DNA from 2 places in the Jeotgalibaca sp. MA1X17-3 genome. Region 2 is predicted to be linked to the other one. Evidence: riboswitches for the same ligand, from Rfam matches in the RefSeq annotation. Region 2 holds a riboswitch; the other holds the start of a gene.
The links. Region 2 has a riboswitch for lysine ahead of LZ578_RS10750 (YfcC family protein). Riboswitches for the same ligand answer to the same signal wherever they lie in the genome.
Positions count from the first base shown of each region.

Region 1: it holds a riboswitch for lysine, as region 2 does, so the genes downstream of both, LZ578_RS12705 (ABC transporter permease subunit) here and LZ578_RS10750 (YfcC family protein) in region 2, are expected to answer to the same signal.

Region 1 is NZ_CP090983.1:1,397,403-1,405,518, forward strand. It holds gene LZ578_RS06980 (DUF3307 domain-containing protein) at 122-871, opposite strand; gene LZ578_RS06985 (SatD family protein) at 872-1,558, opposite strand; gene LZ578_RS06990 (Sir2 family NAD-dependent protein deacetylase) at 1,856-2,620, opposite strand; gene LZ578_RS06995 (amino acid ABC transporter ATP-binding protein) at 2,755-3,498, opposite strand; partial or broken gene LZ578_RS12705 (ABC transporter permease subunit) at 3,495-5,096, opposite strand; lysine riboswitch at 5,191-5,339, opposite strand; gene LZ578_RS07015 (glycosyltransferase family 32 protein) at 5,531-6,157, shown strand; gene LZ578_RS07020 (magnesium transporter CorA family protein) at 6,198-7,160, opposite strand; gene LZ578_RS07025 (metallophosphoesterase) at 7,178-8,002, opposite strand.
Region 2 is NZ_CP090983.1:2,151,073-2,159,188, forward strand. It holds gene LZ578_RS10725 (DegV family protein) at 1-606, shown strand, start outside; one part of gene LZ578_RS10730 (IS3 family transposase) at 681-1,158, shown strand; one part of gene LZ578_RS10730 (IS3 family transposase) at 1,158-2,107, shown strand; gene LZ578_RS10735 (HIRAN domain-containing protein) at 2,194-3,324, opposite strand; gene LZ578_RS10740 (hypothetical protein) at 3,321-4,190, opposite strand; gene LZ578_RS10745 (YdbC family protein) at 4,418-4,630, opposite strand; gene LZ578_RS10750 (YfcC family protein) at 4,730-6,124, opposite strand; lysine riboswitch at 6,231-6,386, opposite strand; gene LZ578_RS10755 (SIMPL domain-containing protein) at 6,472-7,131, opposite strand; gene LZ578_RS10760 (nucleotidyltransferase domain-containing protein) at 7,124-7,981, opposite strand.

The DNA.
Region 1 (8,116 bases), 750 kb from region 2:
AATATGTGACACTCCTTTGCGATATGAAAGAAAAAACATCAGATACCGTTTCTTCTTTCTTTTTCTCTTCTATTATACCTTTATTCGTCATATATGTGCCACACTGATTTTCTAGGACAAATCATAAGAGAATTAGAAAGTAACTAATAATAATCAGCAAGGTGCTCATGAGAGTTCCTAAGAGATAATACTCTGCAAATTGTGGATTTTCTGAAATCTTATTGTACCTCGCAATAGACTTAGCTGTTAAAACAAATCCAATAGCAGTGAATTGGTTAACAGACAGCATTAGCAGGATAAATAAACGTTCTAAAACCCCAATCAATGCTCCGGCATTAGGTACGCCCTCTTCCCGTTCTTCCTCATTCCGTGGTCGATAGCGATTCAACACTTTTTTTATGATAATGCTACAAGGTCGTACTAATAGCAGCAAAATTAATATCCATGATAAAAAATGCTCCATATCCACGTTAAACGTATTTATTAAAAATTTTACTCCAGTAATATAGTTTGTTTCTATTGGATATATCTTGATATAGCTAGCTGCTAGAAGTAAGACAAGGATATGTAATCCTTGATTTGCTAGAAAAACTGTAGCATTTTTATCCTTTTTAATAGAGACATGGTTTGTAAGTAAGAATTTTAGACCATCAATCACGGTATGTAGGACTGAAAGAACTATAACGATACTAAGTAAGGACCAATTAAAAATAGGTAGCGTTACTCCTATCATAGCAACTAAATAGAAAAAACAATGGAGTCCTAATTTCTTAGCAGATATTTCTTTTAATGTAGCTAATGATGAAGACTGTAAGTAAAAGTCACCTAAGACATGCCCAATAAACAATAGTAACCATACATCCTTGCCCACTTAATCTCCCTCCTTACAATTTGGAGATAAAAAGTTACTAGCGTTTAGCAATGCCGTTTTATAAGTATAGTACTTCGCTATATTCAGAGCTTTATTCACGCTCGATTGCCCAATCCCCAGAGTTTCTGCAGTCTTATACTGATTTTCTTCCTGTATAAAATATGCATAAATAATTTCTCTTTGTCGTTCAGACCACTTGGATTTCAATGCCGTTGCCAAAGATAAGATGGTATTCAACAGCTGATCTGTTTGTTGATTGCCTTCTCCGGAAAGGATCATCGTATTGGTCTCACTTTGTGTATATTTTTTCTCATTTTCTTCAACGGTTTCAATCATTTTTCTTGCACGGTGGTAGGCAGAACCATCCATTTCCATCGAATTATCTCGTTGAATTTCCGTACTAATCGTACCTAAGCCAATACCAAATCGGAAGGAAACGGGTGCCATCGCCAATTCGATTTCAAAAATAATATTAAAAATTACTTTTTTGTTTTTTAGCAGACCTTGGAAACTATCACCTAAAGTAATCAGGAATTCAGAAGCGATATCCTCTGCATACTTTTCATTTATTTTTTGTAAAACAGAATGAAATTTCTCTTGTACATTTTTTCTATCTAAAATTTTACGAGAATCTTTGATATCACCTATAATGGCTGCATACAAGGGCTCTTGCTCTTTTTTTGTCATATTCTCCCTCCTTTATTAATTTTGATTCGTCTCTAAGTGAATCTTAACATATAATTCACCTTGAAGCGAATCATTTACTTTATATCTATTCAAGATATTTCCAAGCATATGCTTTTGGATTCAATTCTAAAAGCATAACTCAAATACATAGCCATTTTTTCTATAATCTCTTTCTTTCGTAAATAAAAAAAGAGCTAGGACATTGAACTGCCCCCTGTCAAGTAGACAGGGGGCAGTTCACATAAATTCTAGTCTCTTTCCTATTTCTTAGCAAATTTCTTGAAAAGGGTTCATTCCTTATTTATTTGTATGTATATATGGTTGAACTTCTTTTAAAACTTCCCCTACAGATCGTTGAATAAATAAATCAGTACGTAATGGCTGGATATCTAATGGATCACGATTAATAATCACAACATGCTTTCCTTCGAATAATTGAACTAGTCGGGTAGCTAATGGTGTTGAAAGTGATGTTCCAGCAATAATTAATAAATCACTAACTTTGAGGGTGTGTTTGCTTTTTTCAACCGTTTCACGGTTTGCATTTTCTCCAAAATAAACAACACTTGGGCGTACAATTCCTGAATCAACATAACAACGTGGGACGCCGTGTTGATCATATTCAACTTCATCATATTTATAAATGCGTCCACATTCCATACAATACCAATTTCTATGGTTCCCATGGAGCTCTAAAACAAATCGATGACCAGCTAATTGATGCATACCATCTACGTTTTGAGTAATGACTCGAATATCTTTTCCTTGTTTTTCTAAATTTGCCAGAACGAGATGTCCTACATTTGGTTCTGGTCTAAGTCCTGGCTTTTTTCTTCTATTAAAAAAAGCTGCCGGATTTTCTTTTATTCTCTTTGCGTTAGCAAAATAAAGTGGATTTTGTTCGTTCTCCTCCATCATCGTCCAAATACCATGCTTTGAACGATAGTCAGGAATGCCACTTTCTGTACTTGTGCCCGCCCCGCCATAGAAACAAATGATATTTGCTTCATTCATATATCCTGCTAATTGTTTTATTGCTGATTGGTTATCTATATCAGTCATTTTTTTGCTCCTTACGTTTCTCGTAGAATTCATATAACCTATCTGTAGTATAAGAAACTTCCATTATAGTAGCAAGTTTAACATTTCAATTGTAAAAACCCAGCAAATTTCATTGCTGGGTTTACGAAGGTTTATTAAAATGGTGATGCTAAAATACGATGCAAGAATTCTTTCGTACGTTCATTTTTAGGATGATTAAAAATTTGGTCCGGTGTCCCCTCTTCCTCAATCACGCCTTGATCCATGAAAATGATATGGTCCGATACTTCTTGAGCAAACTGCATTTCATGTGTGACTACAATCATTGTTAGTCCAGAATCAGCTAATTGCTTCATTACTCTTAAAACTTCTCCTACTGTCTGTGGATCTAACGCAGAAGTGGGTTCATCAAACAAAAGTAAGTCTGGCTCCATAGATAGCGCTCGGGCAATGGCTACTCTTTGCATTTGTCCACCAGAAAGCTGTGCAGGTCTAGCATGAATAAATGGTTCCATCCCTACCTCTTGAAGAAAATGAAGAGCTTTATTCTCTGCTTCTTTTTTAGATATTTTCATGACATTAGTCTGTCCCACTACACAATTTTCAAGTACATTTAAATTTTTAAATAAGTTAAATTGCTGGAAAACCATTCCAACTTTAGAACGATACTGAAAAATATTCATTTGATTTTCTAAAATATTTTGATTCTTATAATAGATTTCACCCGTTGTTGGTTTTTCTAATAAATTCAAACAACGTAGTAAAGTAGACTTTCCTGAACCAGAAGCACCAATCAAACAAATAACTTTTCCCTTTTCTACTTCAAAACTAATATCTTTTAATACTTCTCTCTCACCAAATTTTTTACTTAATTTTTTTACTTCCATTATTGCACTCATTTTTCCACCTCTTTAAACGTAGCTGCTTTATCAATATCCATTACTTGAGATTGATTTCCACCAATCATTTGGTAGGTTTTAGGACCATCTAATCTTTTTTCAATGGTACGTAAGATGGTTGTAACGGTAAACGTCATAATTAAGTATAGAATACACGCTACTGTAAAAGGACCAAAGTAATCGAAGTTGACACCCGCTACCGTTTTTGTTTGGAAAAATAATTCTGTAACAGAAATAACATTCAATACAGAAGTATCCTTAATATTAATGACAAATTCATTTCCGACAGCTGGTAAGATATTACGGAGAACTTGAGGCATAACCACAATCCTCATGCTTTGCCAGTGTGTCATCCCAATTGCTTCTGCACCTTCAAATTGTCCTTCATCAATGGAAATAATTCCACCTCTGACAATCTCTGTAATATAAGCTCCCGTATTAATGGATACAATAAAAATTGCTGCCGCAATTCTATTTAAATCCCAACCAAAAGCGATGGCTGAACCATAATAAAATACCATCGCTTGAACAATCATGGGAGTTCCACGAAAGATTCAATATAAATAGTAGAAATAAAATTACTTGTTTTTAAGATGAAACGTTTTATTCCTTTATCTGGTTGAGGAATGGTTCGCACGACACCCAATATCAGTCCAATGATGAGACCTAAGATTGTTCCAATAAGTGAAATATAAAGGGTTACCCATGCACCATTTAAAAAAAGAGAAGAGTTATCTGTAAAAATTTTCCATAAGTTATTCAAAATAATTCCTCAACTTTCTTTATTAATTAGCTGCTGGTTGATTAGCAATTGCTTGATTCATCAACTCTTGTCTTTCATCTTCTGTGATGCCATTTAGTGCAGTATTCATATCTTCTAGTAAAGGTTCCTCTTTACGAATACCGATTGCAATAGTGGTTTCTTCAGGGTCCGTTTCAAATCCATCTTCAAACTCTACAAATGTAAATGCATCATTTGCTTCTGATGCACTAATTGCTTCTGGGTATTCTGAAATGTATCCATCGATGGTACCAGATTGTAATGCAACACGCATGGAGGAGAAACTTTCCATCGCTGTATCTTTTTCAATATCTGGAATTTGATCAATCATATTATAGTGAAATGTATTGAGTTGAGCTGTAATTTTTGCTCCGGAAAAATCTTCTAACGACGTTGCACTTGCAAATTCACTTCCACTTGCTACAACTATAACTAATTGTGATTCTAAATAAGGATCACTGAAACTAATAGTCTCTTTACGATCTTCGGTTGGGGACATTCCTGCAATGATTGCATCAATTTTATTAGCTTGAAGTGCTGGAACTAATCCATCCCATTCTGTTTTTAAAATAACTAATTCTTTGTCTAAACTCTCTGCTATTTTTTTAGCAATTTCAACATCATAACCACCAGCAAATTCATTTGTTCCCTCAATTGGAACAGCACCATTACTTTCATCTGTTTGTGTCCAGTTGTAAGGGGCATATGCGGCTTCCATTCCTACTACAAGCTCATCCTCACTCGAACCTGAACCACATGCTGCCAATAGTGTTGTTGCTCCCAAAAATAATGCTGCTTTTTTCCAAATATTTCTCATCTTTATATTCCCCTTTTCCTTTTATCTATTTTAAAAAAGAATATAAAAAAACCGTGAGCAAAAGGCTCACGATTGAGAATCGTCCTTTTGCCCCAACATGAATAGCTCACCATAGGTAAAATGGGCATTTTACCTTGATAGTTCTATGTCTTTTCAACATAGCCCCAATATCAATTGTATTGATACTTCGGCGAATTCCCCTTTCGTTTCCTACTAATGGTTTTCGCAGCCTCTAATTCATGTCGTTGTTTTATTCTTTTTATCACTATACTTTATAAAAAAAGAGATGTCAAACCTTTTCTCATTATAAATTCATTTGTTTATAGCCTTAATTTCATCATTCTAATCATAAACATTTAAAAATTTGGTAGAATAATTGATTTCCTTTACAATATAGGTATAGAGTCGCTGTCTATTATTAAGGAGGAGAACAAATGATTCCTAAAATTATTCATTACTGCTGGTTTGGTGGGAATCCACTAGGAGAAACTGAGAGAGAAGTTATGGCTAGCTGGGAAAAATTTTGTCCAGACTATAAGATAATGGTTTGGAATGAGGAAACCTTTGATGTTGAAAATATGGGTGACTATGTAAAAGAGGCTTATGCAGAAGAAAAATGGGCCTTCGTTTCTGATGTAGCTCGTTTGTATGCCTTGAAAGAACATGGTGGTATTTATATGGATACGGATATGGAAGTCATTCGGCCTTTGGATGATTTATTAACATTAGAGGCATTTATGGGCTTTGAGGTAGAAACGACCATTTCTACTGCAATGATTGCAGCAGTCCCCCATCATCCAACTATAGAAATGCTTTTCTCTGATTATGATGAACGCAATTTTAAAAATGAAGATGGCACTTTAAATGAAAAAACAAATGTAATTAGAATTACAGAAATTTTACAAGAGCATGGATTAGAGTTAAATAATGAAAAACAAGAAATATTAGGAATAACTATTTTCCCTAGAGTTTATTTTTCACCTAAAAGCTACTGGACTCGTGAAATTAATGATACAGATGAAACCTACTCCATTCATCACTATACAGGTTCCTGGTTGTAAAAAAGAGAGAAGACAGTATTTTTTCTGTCTTCTCTCTTTTTTATAAGTAATCTTTTTTCTTTAACCAATAAATCGTACCAATACTTAATAGAATGGAGATAATCACTAAAATGATAAAAGCAAATGGACTTCTATCAATAGGTAACCCAACATTCATTCCCCAAAAAGCCCCAATAATTGTTGGAATCGTTAGTACGATTGTTAAAGAAGTTAAGAATTTCATGATATTATTTAAATTATTTGCGATTACACTCGAGAAGACCTCACTTAATTGGTCGATCATTTGATTGGCCTCATGAACCATCACTTCTGCTTGATTAGATAGTATTTTTATATCGTGCAGGAGACTTTTTCCATTTACATCATCTGAATATATATCGCTCTCTATCAGACTACGAATAATTATATGATTCTTACTAATTCCCGTATTAAAATAAACTAAATTTTTATGAATGGCGATTAATTGATAGAAAGCCTCATTTTTTGTAGTTGATACAATATTTTTTTCCATTTCTTCTCTTGTATGATCAATTTCAGCAATATCTAGTATAAATGAATGAGTTAACTCCCATAAAATATCTAAAACAATATGGTTTCCTCTTAAAATATTAGAATGTAATTTTGATTTATTCTCATAAATATCTTTCAAAAAAAGAGGTGTTTCCGAACTGATTGTAAAAATTTGATTATCAGAGACAATAATAGCTAATGGTAGTGTTTGATATTCTCGATAATTCTCCAATTGCTTTTTTACTTTTGAATATAAAACAATTAAAAGGTGGAATTTTTCTCCTTTTTCATTTTGATACAGTTCTTGTCTAGGAACTTCATAACGATCTAAAACATCAATAATAAAATCAGAAGGAATTTCGTGTTCTTTTTTCAAAAAATAGATCTCTTCAGGTGATGGATTAGAAAAATGCAGCCATTTTGCTCGTTCCCAGTTATCTGTTTTCGTGTAGGTACGATTTTCATTTAACTGAATAGCTATCACGATCTTCACTTCACTCTCTACATTTATTATTCATTAATTAGAAATGTTTCTAGTGTATAGGATAATTCAGTATAGGCATCATTTGTATACCAATGTTTTCCATTTCCTAAACAGGAACAGTAATACTGAATACCATTTTCAATGAGTGTTTTTCGAAAGTGTACATGTCCCATTATACTATGCTTAATAGGATATTTTTCGTAGAGACTATAGTAGCTTTTGGCTCCTAGAAAAGCATTATAATAATCATAAATACGATTGGGTAGTGGTACAACAAACTGAGGGTGTGTAACTACATGAGTCATTAGAATGATTTCCCTATCCCCCACTAGCTGAATATCGTTTTCGATTTGATCTAACATCTGCTGAGCTACAACTTGATCTGGCTCGTTCCAGTGAACAAATAATCGATCATTCCAACCTCCTACCTTCAATTTTTTATTTTCAAACTCCACCGTCGAATACTTGTCACTAGCAAAGCCATAATCATACCACCCAGGGTTGCCTACAATTGCCGTTTGATCATTTATAATAAATGGATTTCTTACTGGGGATTCTTCTCTATCTTGAAAGGCTTTGTATATTTCTTTTGTATTTGTTTCACCATTTCGAATCGACCAAAAATCATGATTTCCTGGTACAAACAAAATCTCAGATACATCATGTTCTGCCATCTGATCTAGAAATTTCAAAGAATCATGGTAGTCCGAACTAATATCTCCTGCTAACAAAAGTAAATCGATTTCATTATTATATAATAGGTCCGCAAGAAGCCGATCATATTTTTGGCCTATTTCTAATTTCTTTTCGTTCATATCAATATGCAAATCAGATAAAACTCCTATTTTCAAACGGCTCTCCTACTTTCTATTTATTCATTTCATATTCTATTTTGAGTATATCACAATTCTGAAAAACTTCTTTTCTTTACCATTTTAAAAATAAAAAAATAGACTGAACAGAAA
Region 2 (8,116 bases):
ATTACTCTTTCTTCTGAATTATCTGGGACGTATCAAACAGCAATGATTGCTTATAATCAAGTTAAAGAGGAATTCCCGAAATGGGATTTACGGATTATCGATTCACAGAATGCTTCTTTAGGGATTGCTCTGATGGCACGAGAAGCCATTGAAATGCTAGAAAATGGCTTTTCTATAGATGAAATTGAAGAACGAGTACGGTTCATGATTGATCATACGGTTTCACTTTTTACGGTCCAAGATTTAAATTATTTAGCAGAAGGTGGGCGTCTTTCGAAATCTGGTGCCTTCTTAGGTTCTTTACTCAATATTCACCCTCTTTTGCAAGTAGTAGATGGAAAATTGGTTCCACAAGAGAAATTCCGGGGTCGTAAAAGGGTATTGAATCGAATGTATGAACGTCTTGAAAAAGAAGCCGATCAAATAAAAGAACAAACCATTTTGATTGTTCATACAAATGATCATGAAATCGTCCAAGAAATGAAAGAATATATTACTCAAAATATGAAACCAGCAGAAATTATTGATTATCCTATCGGAGCAGTCATTTCTGCTCACACTGGAATGGGAACAATCGGAATCTTCTACTTAAATCAATTTGAATAATAAAAAAGAAATGATCCCTTTGAGCCGACCCCCGAAAGTTAGACCTTAAAAATCTATCTTTTGGGGGTATTTTTATGGCTAAATATAGTTACGAGTTGAAATTAAAAATCGTTGAAGATTATATGAATGGCAAAGGGGGATATTATTACCTCGCCAATAAATATGGTGTTACGTCTGATTCAACTGTTAAAAAATGGGTGAATAGCTATAAAGCAATGGGAAAGGATAGTTTAAAACGTAGTCGTCAAAATAAGAGTTATTCTGTTCAATTCAAGGTAAATGCGGTAGAGTTATATTTAACTACAGAAATGTCCTATCAGAATCTCGCTATAGAACTTGAAATTAATAATCCCAGTCTCTTGGCAAGATGGGTTCAAGTCTTTCATAGCGAAGGTATGGAAGGCCTTTCTAAAGCGAAAGGAAGACCGCCTAAAATGACTCCAGATCAACATTCTAAAGACCAAGAGTCTCGTGAGACCAACGGGTCTCAAGAACCCCATATTGAAGAGTTGAAAAAACAAGTCCATCGTTTAGAAATAGAGAACGCCTTTTTAAAAGAACTCAGGAGGTTGCGGAGCGAGGAATCGCACAAAGCAACGAACAAATCTCAAGAGTCATTCACACCCTCCGAGGACGATTCAAATTAAAAGACATTCTTGAGGTCGTAAAATTTCCTAAATCAACGTATATGTACTGGCAAAAACGTTTTGATCGAGAAGACCCAGATAAAGAAATCAAAGAAGTGATGATGACTATAAGAAAGCAGCACGCTGATTATGGGTACCGACGTATGAAAAAAGAGTTACTTAAGTATGGTGTTGAAATCAATCATAAAAAGCTTCAACGACTCATGGTTGAACTTGATATCCGCGTTAAATCTTATTCTCGAAAATCACGAAAATACAGTTCTTATAAAGGTAACGTCGGAGTTCTAGCTCCTAATCGTATAAATAGACGGTTTAACTCCTCTATCCCTTATCAAAAAATCACTACGGACACGACGGAGTTTAAATATTATGAGAAAGACGAATCAGGTCGTTTGCAAATTAAAAAGTTATACCTCGATCCATTTATGGATTTATTTAATCGCGAGATCATTAGTTTTAAAGTGACTAAACAACCCAATGGCGAAAGCATTATAGCAGCTTTAAATGACGCTATCCAGGCTTCGAGAACGTGTAAATATAGACGAACGTTCCATTCAGATCAGGGCTGGGCGTATCAAATGAAGGCCTATGGTGTAGAATTAGAAGACAACAACATTTTCCAAAGTATGTCCCGTAAGGGAAACTGCTTCGATAACAGTCCAATGGAGAACTTCTTTAGTATATTGAAACAGGAAATGTATCATGGACGTATTTATAAAAGTTACGGGGAATTAAAGAAAGCAATAGTGATCTTCATTAATTATTACAATAACGATCGAATGAAGGAGAAACTTAATTGGTTAAGTCCAATTGAATACCGATTATCATCACCTTCTTTAAAACAAAGCGCATAAAAAACAGAGTAGAATAATCTACTCTGCAAAAAAGTCTAACTTTTTGGGGTCACTATAATTTTCAATAAAAGGATATCATTTCTTTTTTATTTTTTAGATATTTTACTTTGAGGAAATTGTACAATATTTTTGCTAGAAATTTTTTCTTTCTGAGGTGGCCTTTCCCCTCTTTGCCTCAGCATAATCGTAATACGCGGATCTGCTTCATAAATATCCTCACTAGTCATTATGGCATACAAGATATCATTATTTTCTAAAAGATTGGCAAGTACCCGATTATCTATACGGGGAATATATCCTAATAGATAGCCGTTCTCCAACGTTACCGCAATTGCATGACGATCGAGCTCGTGATCTTTATCGCGTACCAATTGTAGAAGGCTCCCTTTTCTAATTAAGACATCAATGACGGATAAATCATGTTGATGGGCGCCTGTAATGTACGTATCTAATAACTTTCTATCTGCGCTACTTTTTTTGATCACTGGATTTTCTACTTTTAAAAATTTCCGTTCTTTTTCTGCTTCCGCTTCTGGATCTAGTAAAAAACGCAATAAATTGGAGTTTTTTCTATTTTTTTCTAGCTTCGTTAAAGCTTCCAATTCTCCTAAAACTTTTTCATTCCATTTCTCACGATTTTTCTTTAGTCCTTGTAATGCTATTCTACGTATTTTAGGTTGGTAGTAATGAATCCCTTTTAATAGCCATTCTTCGTCATATAAATCCTTCTCAATCATCAGTTCAAAGAGTGTTTCTAACCACATGTTCACACGAAATAAATCATGTGTTTCAGGTAATTCTTCCTCGTCAAACTCTAAAGTCAAAGTAAAGAGTTCTTTATTTAACAATTGTTTTAGATAATCACAAACCTTCATAAAGTAGGTATTGGGGTGATTGATGAGAAAGAAGTCCAATAGATGCAATCCTAAGGGGTTTCTTCTTAAAATGGGAATAAAGATATTTATTTCCGGGGTCATTTCCATAAACTGTAAGACGGTAACAATCAGATAATCTGATTCAGTAGGATTTGCTAACTCCTTGTTACTAATTAAGTTCCATTTTGGTTTGTTTAAGAAAATTTCAATCGAGCGAATAATTTCTTCATAACGTTTAAAACGAAGTTCCCAATACTCACTAATTTCTTCTTTATCTTCAGAGTCTTGATCTAAATCTTGGTAATCTTGTTTCCAATTATCAATAATTTGATGCCAAATCATAACCATTCCTGCTTGATCAATGAACGAGATTGCGAATTCTTTTTTTCAACAATTTTTTCCATAAACGTTAGCATTTTATCTGAAATAGATTCTAGATCATTGACTTCTCGATAGGCTAAAAAATACATTAAATCACTATAATTGTTTTCAGTAATTTCTACATCAAACAAATATTCACGAATATCCGTTTTTTGAAAGGAAAGGCTAGAGTATATATTTGAAAGAAAATAGCTTTTGATCCCTTCTTTTATTACCCATCCTTTTTGCTCTTCCGTTACAGGTCGAAGAAGAAAAAGTGCTGCTAACTTCCCATATCCAATCGTATGTTGAGCTAAGTCAAAAATAAATTTATTTTGTGAAAAATAAGAGTGCCGTAAACTTTCTGCAACATATATTGTAAAATCACTATGATAACCCAACGTTTTGAATATCTGCTGGGTTAAATCATTAGGAAAAAAACCTAAAATAATAATACCTAATTTCACTTCTTCAGGATGCAAACTTTTCCGTACTAGATCCATGGCAAAAGTGTGGAGTTTTTTTTCATTAAAAGTTTGGTGTTCTAAAAGCACTCGCAGTCGTTCTCGGAGTTCAATGAAGAATAGCCGTAAGGGATTCTCAGTTAGAAATTCAGTGATTTCTGAATCATTTTGAAAATCTTCCTCTTTTTGTAAAAGATTTTCTAATAGTACACAACACTCACAGGCTAAATCTTCCTTTCTACTAAAAGGGATTCCTTCCGTAAGCAATACAAATAGCGTATCTTCTCTTCCAGAAACTTGTGGATTCTGAAATGAATAAGGTAAATTTGGATCTTCTTCTTTTTCTTTTAGAATCGTTTCGTAAATACTACTAGTCGTAATCATTACATGGCTCTCCTTTCATCCGTTTTTTGACGAATACTCTTTAAATTTTAATGTATTGATTTGTTCTGTTAGTTAAATCATATCATAAGATGCTTCCTTTTTGACTAATACTAGACAACGATTTTTAGATATTTCTATTAAAACAAACGAAATAACACTTTAATGATATAAAGTGCTACCTCGTTGTCTATTATTTTATACATTTATCGATATAAAAATCTTTTTTCTTAATTAATAATGAATAAACGGAGTTGACCAATCTCTTCTTCATTCATGGTAATGCCTTTTCCCATTTTAGTATGATCAGGATTCCATTCACGAATATCGTACTTGGGTTCATTATCATTCCACTTAATCACATTCAATTCTTTTGTCCACCCTTTTTCTGAAGTACTTAACACTCCAATATGGGCTACTATTTCATACTTAAAATCACTCATTGTGACCGCTCCTTTTCTCTTAACTTCTATTGATTTCTTCCCTTAAATTTACCACTGGAAAGTATATCCGTCAAAAGAAAGCCTTTTTTTAGTAGACTATTAGAATGGACCATAACCGATATTATAAGCATACAGTAGGAATGCCATTCCAATTAATAGCCAAATTAACATAAGTGGAGCTAAATATCTTACCCATTTCGTATAAGGAATTCTGGCTACAGAAAGCTGCGCCATTAGCACACCACTTGTGATCATAATCGAATCCATAAAGCCACTACCTAGTTGGTACGCCAAAACTGATGTTTGACGTGTGATTCCAATTGCATCTGCGAGAGGTACCATAATTGGCATTGTAGCTGCTGCTTGTCCACTTCCAGACGGAATAACAAAATTAATAATAATTTGGATTATATACATAGCAACAGAGGCAACTGCACCAGGTAAAATTTGAACGCTACCTGCAAGGAAATTTACAATTGTATCGATAATCATTCCATCTTCCATCACAATGACAATGGAACGAGCAACCCCTACGATTAGGGCAGCAAAAATCATGTCTTTTGCACCTAAAACAAATAATTCAGCAATTTTAGAAGGTCCATATCCATATACAAAACCCGCAATAATTCCAGTTGCCATAAAAATGGCACCAATTTCTTGAACAAACCAACCGTATTGAATAACACCATACGCGATTAGAATCATTCCAGCTGCAAAAATAATTCCTACAGCCACATGACGTTTATTCATTTGAACTTCTTCAAGTTTCTCTTGTGTTCGTTTTGTATCATAAGGAGAGTACATAAAACTTTTTGTCGGATCTTTTTTTATTTTATTCGCATAAATCATGACATAAATGGATGTTACAATCCAAAGAACAAAAAACATAACAATCCGTAAACCCATTCCAGAAAACGTTGGTAATTCAGCAATCCCTTGTGCAATTCCAACTGTAAATGGATTTAGAAATCCAGCACTAAATCCAATCGCTGCACCTAGTGCGATCATACTCATTCCGACGATTGCATCGTATCCTAAAGCAATGGCTAGTGAGACCCCCATTGCAATAAAGACAATTGTTTCTTCTGAGAAGCCTAATGTAGCTCCTGTAATTCCAAAAATCAAAATAAACACTGGAATCACTAAACTTTCTCGTCCTTTTAGAAGTTTAGCTATTTTAAAAATAAATGCGGCTACCATTCCTGTTTCATTAATCACCATAAATGCTCCACCAATTAAAAAGATAAAAATTGAAATACTTGCAGATTCAACCAATCCTTTTGGGATTGAGTTAATTATTTCAAAAAAACCTTGGGGACTAGACTCTACGGCGTGCCACGAATTAGGAACAACAACCGTTCTTGTTCCTTCTTTTATCACTTCGAATTGCCCTGCTGGAATAATCCAAGTAAGAATTGCCATAATAATCATAACTGAAATCAATAGTACATATGTATGGGGCATCTGAAACCCTTTATTTCTTTTTTTATTCATATCTAATCCGCCTTTTCTATTTTTGAAACAACGTTTTTTCGAAAAAAGAGTACACAAAAACTCCACGATGAGCAAAAGGTTCATCGTGGAGCTTCCTTCTGCCCTCAACTTTGGAAGCACTCCTTGAATGTCTTTGGGCAAGACATTCTGGCAGCATCAGTCTTATTTAGACTGACCCCAACACAGATTATTTTCTGTATTTCGGCGAAAAACCCTTTCGAATGAAATTCTACTCTTGTTTTTCGCGACCTCTTCCAAAATCGAACGTTATTCTTTTATTTGTTAATAGCTATCTTAAAACAAATCTCATCAAGTAGCAAATCAAAACTTCATGATTTTTAAAAAAATTATTCGTTTGCTAAATTCCACGTAATGGAAACCGTTTCACTATTTTCTATATCCTCTGGCTGTATATCCATTACAGAACTTGATGCTCTCATCATTTGTGTATCTTGAAGGAAATTTGAAGAATAAAGTTCTATTTCACTCCAATCATATTGAATGGACTCAATACGATCCAACTTTACTCCGCTAGCTTTGGTAAGAATGAGGGCTTTATCTCTAGCATCATGAACAGCTTCTTCTAGCATTATTTTTTTAATCTTTGTTTGATCTTTTAATTTAAAGCGTACTGAAAAATCAGGATTCATTTCTGATTTTGATAGTGATTCAAGAACCTCACCTAAAAATTCGCTATCATTCTGAAACTCAAAATATAATTTATGTATATATCGATACCCTACGAGTCGACGTTGTTGGACTCCATCCTTATTTTCTGGATAATCATATTCGGTATCAATATGAAAATGTGCTGTTTTTAGATCTTCTTTATTAAAATGATGAGGACGTAAGGCAGTACGAATCCCTTCTAGTCGATTACTAGAATCGTTCATTGCTTCTTCATACGTATCTTTTGTCGCTGAGAGTTCTATCGCAACTTCTATCGTATCAGGTGGGGCACTTGCAAACCCTTTTCCTTTAACCGTTATGGTTCCTTTTTTAGTCATTCTTTTCTTCCTTTCTACGTAAACGATATTTCTGAACAAGGTGGATGATTTCTTCATGAAGCATTTCGAATTCTTGAAATCCTAGTGCAGGTCGATGTTCAGCTAAATAGAAATAGGCTTGATTGACACGAACTTGATACTCACGTGGTGCTATTGGGAAGTTTCTAGCAGTTGTTATGCTTCCTTTTTCATTCATAAAGTACGTATCATTTAGTGCATATAGAACCTGATTCCAACAGGTTACCGTTCTAAAAAAACAGCCCATGATATAATGTAAATCTCCTCTAAAAGCTGCTTGATGGCCACTTTGCATCGAAAATTCAGCTTCAAACATAAAACGTTCAATAAGAGATTCTTTCATATTAGGTGGGAGAGAATCCGTTACATTTTCTTTTAAACAAGTAAGCGGGCGGGAATCTGTCTCCCATAATAGAATTGCATAATATACTTCTGCTACATAGATTGCATTTACAAAGCCAAATGGATGACCAGTCTGGTAGTCTACTGTAATTTCTCCAGCAAGGACCTCTTGAATAACGGAGGCTACTCTTTTGGTTTCTCGAAGAATAACATCATAAGATTTTCCATCTACTCGTAATCCAGAGCCACCATTTACCCATGGTCCCCATTCTCCAGGTAGATAGAGAATCTTTTCTGATAAGCTCGTCTCATCCATCAATACTCTTAACGTATTTTCGAGTTCTTTCCAATCAATCTGGTCATTGTAATACACTCCAATATCCGTATCTGACTCTTTGTCTGCTTCTCCACGACTTTGAGATCCGCCGATTACGATTGCATCAATTCCTTCAACAGAAGAGAGCATGGAAATCCACTTATCTTGATTCATTTAATCCCCTCCGCTTTTCTTTTTATCATAGCCCAAACCATCTGTTTTCGCTACTGAGAACCCTATATGTGCTTTTATAGATATTTTTTAAAGTGCTTTCCTTTTATGAAAAGAAAAAAACCGCTCTCAAATGAG